2 regions of the Cellulomonas sp. KRMCY2 genome follow, and region 2 is predicted to be linked to the other one. Evidence: predicted binding sites of a transcription regulator. Region 2 holds the regulator's gene; the other holds the start of a gene.

Region 1 (2,398 bases), 310 kb from region 2:
TGGAGGCCGATCAGGCCGCCGAGGACGAGGCCGACCCCGACGAGGACGCGGACGGCAAGCCGGACAACCCGGGCAAGGGCAACAGCGGGAAGAACGACGACTGAGGGACCGGCGACCGCCAGACCGGTGTGCGGACCGCCGGACCGGTGTGCGGACCGCCGGTCCGCCGGCCCCGGTGGTCCATCGGTTACCAGCCGCGAGCCCGCCACGCAGGCACGGCGTTCCGCTCTGCGCCGAGGATCGTGTCCGGGCCGTGGCCCGGGTAGACCCAGGTGCGGTCGTCGAAGCGAGTGAAGACACGCTCGACGAGGTCGTCCATCAGCGAGGCGAAGTCCTGCGGGTTCGCGGTGGCGCCCGGACCGCCGGGGAAGAGGCTGTCGCCGGTGAACAGATGCGCCCGTCCCGGTACCGCGTCCGGCGCGACCACGTGCTGCGGCTCGCGGTAGACGAGGGCGACCGACCCAGACGTGTGCCCCCGCAGGCCGACCACCTCGAGCGTGAGGTGGCCGACGGCCACGACGTCGCCGTGGTGCAGTCGTCGGTCGCAGACCACCGGGATCGCCGCGGCGTCGTCCGCCCCGCAGGCGTGGTGCGCGCCGGTCACGGTGTGCAGCGACTCGAGCGCGCCGTGGTGGTCGTGGTGCCGGTGGGTCGTGACGATCGTGTCGAGCCGGGCCGTGCCGGACCCCTCGCGGACGAGGGCGAGCAGTCGCTCGGGGTCCGCCGCGGCGTCCACGAGGAGCTGATGGCCGCTGGCGCGGCACGTGAGCAGGTACGCGTTGTTGTCCATGGACCCGACCGAGGCCTTGCGGATCGTGATCTCGTCGAGCTCGCGAACCGCCGAGGGGCCGCCCGGTCGGACGACGCCGGTATAGGTCATCTGCCCATCTTCCTCCGCCGACCGGCGGTCGGCATGGCGTCCGATCGTCCCGCCGTTCGAACATGTGTGCGGATGTCCTCGGTTCGCCGTAGCATGTCGGGGTGAGTGACCGCCTCGTCGTCCGTGGTGCCCGTGAGCACAACCTGCGCAATGTCGACCTCGACCTGCCGCGGGACAGCCTCATCGTCTTCACCGGCCTGTCCGGCTCCGGCAAGTCGTCGCTCGCCTTCGACACGATCTTCGCCGAGGGGCAGCGGCGGTACGTCGAGTCGCTGTCGGCGTACGCGCGCCAGTTCCTCGGCCAGATGGACAAGCCGGACGTCGACTTCATCGAAGGGCTCTCCCCGGCGGTGTCGATCGACCAGAAGTCGACGAACCGGAACCCGCGGTCGACGGTCGGCACGATCACCGAGGTCTACGACTACCTGCGGCTGCTCTTCGCCCGCGCCGGGACCCAGTTCTGCCCGGTGTGTGGCGAGCAGGTGAGCCGGCAGACGCCGCAGCAGATCGTTGACCGCCTGCTCGAGCTGCCGGAAGGCACCCGCTACCAGGTCCTCGCCCCGGTGGTGCGCGGGCGCAAGGGCGAGTACGCCGATCTCTTCAGCGAGCTCCAGTCGAAGGGGTTCGCGCGTGCGCGGGTCGACGGTGAGGTCCTCGCACTGACCGAGGCCCCGGCGCTGGAGAAGAAGCTCAAGCACACCATCGAGGTCGTGATCGACCGGCTCGTCGCCCGGGAGGGCGTGCAGCGGCGGCTGACCGACTCGGTGGAGACCGCCCTGACCCTGGCGGGCGGGCTGCTGGTCGTCGAGCTCGTCGATGCGGAGGCGGACGACCCGGGCCGGGAGCGACGGTTCTCCGAGCACCGGGCCTGCCCCAACGACCACGAGCTGGCGCTCGAGGAGATCGAGCCGCGGACGTTCTCCTTCAACGCGCCGTACGGCGCGTGCCCCGAGTGCACCGGCATCGGGACCCGGCTCGAGGTCGACCCGGACCTCGTGATCCCGGACGAGGAGGCGACCCTCGCGGCCGGCGCGGTCGCGCCCTGGGCGCAGACGTCCTCCGAGTACTTCCAGCGGGTCCTGACGGCACTGGCCGGCGAGCTCGGCTTCTCGATGGACGTCCCGTGGCGGGCGCTGCCGGAGCGTGCCCGCGAGTCGATCCTCTTCGGCCAGGACCACAAGGTGCACGTCCGCTACAAGAACCGGTGGGGCCGGGAGCGGCAGTACAGCACCGGCTTCGAGGGGGTCGTGACGTTCATCCAGCGTCGCCACGCGGAGACCGAGTCCGACTGGTCGAAGGAGAAGTACGAGGCCTTCATGCGGGAGGTCCCGTGCCATGTGTGCGAGGGCACCCGCCTCAAGCCCGAGGTGCTCGCGGTGCGGGTGGGTGGCCGGTCCATCGCCGAGGTGTGCAACCTGCCGCTGCGTGAGGCGCGTGACTTCCTCGCCGGGCTGGAGCTCGGTGAGCGCGAGCGCGCCATCGCGGCCCAGGTCCTCAAGGAGATCCAGGCCCGCCTGG
Region 2 (2,398 bases):
GTGCGCAAGATCCTGCCCGGTCTGGTCGATGTGGCCCCGGATGCGGTCTACCTCATGGTCACCAACCCGGTCGACATCGTCACCTACGCGGCGCTCAAGATCTCCGGGCTCCCGCCGAACCAGCTGTTCGGCTCGGGGACGGTGCTGGACTCCTCGCGGCTGCGGTACCTGCTCGCGCAGCACACCGGCGTCGCGGTGCAGAACATCCACGCCTACATCGCCGGTGAGCACGGCGACTCCGAGATCCCGCTCTGGAGCTCGGCCGCGATCGGCTCGGTGCCGCTGATGGACTGGCCGGGCGTCCCGGGACCGGATGGCGTGATGGTGGGCCGCCTCGATGCGGCGGACCGTGAGCGGATCGCCGACGAGGTCGTGCAGTCCGCCTACCGGATCATCGCGGGCAAGGGGGCGACCAACTACGCGGTCGCCCTCGCCGGGTCCCGCATCATCGAGGCGATCCTCGGTGACGAACGGCGGATCCTGCCGGTCTCGTCCCTGCTCGAGGGCTACCGGGGCATCTCTGACGTGTGCCTCTCGGTCCCGTCGATCGTCGGCAGGCACGGCGTCGGAGCGCGACTCGAGGTCAGCATGTCCGACCAGGAGCTGGCCGGCCTGCACCGGTCGGCCGACGCCCTGCGTGCGGTGGCCAGGCAGTTCGGCCTCTAGCGTCGCCGCTTCGGGCTCGGGCGTCGCAGGGTCACCGCGGGCGGTGGTGGTACGCAGCCGTCACAGGCTCCGCAGCACACTGACGACCCGGCCCAGGACGATGGCGTCGTCACCCGGGATGGGTGCGTAGGCCGCGTTCTGCGGCATCAGCCAGACGTGTCCGTCGGCGCGCCGGAGCGTCTTGACCGTCGCCTCGCCGTCGATCATCGCGACGACGATCTCGCCGTTCTCCGCGACCGGCTGGCGCCGCACGACGACCCAGTCGTGGTCGCAGATCGCAGCCTCGATCATCGAGTCGCCGACGACCCGGAGGAGGAAGAGGTCACCGTCCCCGACGAGCTGACGGGGTAGCGGGAAGACGTCCTCGACGACCTGCTCGGCCAGGATCGGGCCACCGGCGGCGATCCGGCCCACCACCGGGACGTACGACGGGGTCGGGATCGAGTCGCCCTCGGCGAGGTGCTCCTGCCCGTAGCTGCGCCCGTGCACGTCCATCCGGCCGATGGGTCGGGAGTCGTCAGGGTGCACGACCTCGATCGCCCGGGGTCGGTTCGGGTCCCGCCGCAGGTAGCCCTTGCGCTCGAGTGCGGTCAGCTGGTGCTTGACCGAGGACGGGCTGGTCAGGCCGACAGCCACGCCGATCTCGCGCATGCTCGGTGGGTAGCCCCTGCGCTCGACGCTGGCCCGGATGGTCTCCAGGACGAGCCGCTGACGGGCTGTCAGGCCGTCGCCGCCGACAGGCGTGTCGGGCAGTGCGTGGACCGTGGCCAGCCCGTCGTCCGATCCCGACGGTGGGTTGGTGTTCGCTGCCACGGCGGCCTCCTGGTCTCGAAACCTCGACGGGCTGATGCTCTCGACGGACTGCTCCTGCGGCCGGCCGCGCACCCGACGCCAGGCGATGTCAGAGGTGCGTGGTGGTCTGTTCCTCGTGCCCCACCATAGGGGCCGCGATCCATCGGATCAAACACCTGTTCGAGCGTGTCTCGACAGATGTCGGCCGTTGGTGGTAGACATCGTACAGACGTTCGACGAACATGCGTTCGACGTACGGGTGTTCGACCGGTTCGCAGTTCCGCAGTTCCGCAGCACTGCGGCTCCGTCGCACAGGAGCCCGAGGTGAGGAGACGACGATGAGCACGATGGCCTGGGACGTCCAGCCCCGCTTCGGCGCTGAGGTCCGCACGATGCGTCCGGTCCGTCCGCTGACCGCGTCGCCCAGCGCCGTCGGCGACTCCGGCCGGGCCGCGTCCGGCCTGCGGCTCACGCGTCGTGGCCGGCTCACGGTCGTGCTCCTGGCCCTCGGTCTCGCCCTGGTGGCGGGGCTGTCTGCGGAGAGCGCCATGGCTGACGGCCCGGGCGAGGCGCTGCAGGTCGTGACGCACACCGTCGCGGCAGGGGAGACCTTGTGGGAGGTGGCCGGCTCGGTGGCGGGGCCCGGACAGGACCGTCGCGACGTCGTCGACGAGCTCATCGACCTCAACGGCCTGGCGGACAGCGGCCTGCAGGCGGGCCAGCAGATCCTGGTCCCGGTCGGCTGACGGCGACGCCCCCGCGGCTGCAGCCGGGCACGGACCGTTTCTTGCACCCGTCTGAGCACACCCGTACGGTGAACCGCAGACAGCCCGCGACCGTCGGTCGCAGCGGAGGTGGAGGTTCGGTGCACTGCCCGTTCTGCCGGCATGGTGACTCGCGCGTCGTGGACTCCCGGACCTCCGATGACGGCCTGTCGATC

The links. The regulator LexA, encoded in region 2, represses DNA repair genes until DNA is damaged. The targets are predictions, from matches to a motif close to TCGAACANNTGTTCGA.
Region 1: uvrA (excinuclease ABC subunit UvrA) is a predicted target of LexA. The motif match lies at 937-952, and genes of this name have one in related genera.

What each region holds. Positions count from the first base shown of each region.
Region 1 is NZ_JAGF01000001.1:3,871,740-3,874,137, reverse strand. It holds gene K415_RS0118250 (hypothetical protein) at 1-104, shown strand, start outside; gene K415_RS0118245 (MBL fold metallo-hydrolase) at 188-880, opposite strand; gene uvrA (excinuclease ABC subunit UvrA) at 982-2,398, shown strand, end outside.
Region 2 is NZ_JAGF01000001.1:4,182,999-4,185,396, reverse strand. It holds gene K415_RS0119685 (L-lactate dehydrogenase) at 1-666, shown strand, start outside; gene lexA (transcriptional repressor LexA) at 727-1,437, opposite strand; gene K415_RS0119675 (LysM peptidoglycan-binding domain-containing protein) at 1,797-2,204, shown strand; partial or broken gene nrdR (transcriptional regulator NrdR) at 2,324-2,398, shown strand, end outside.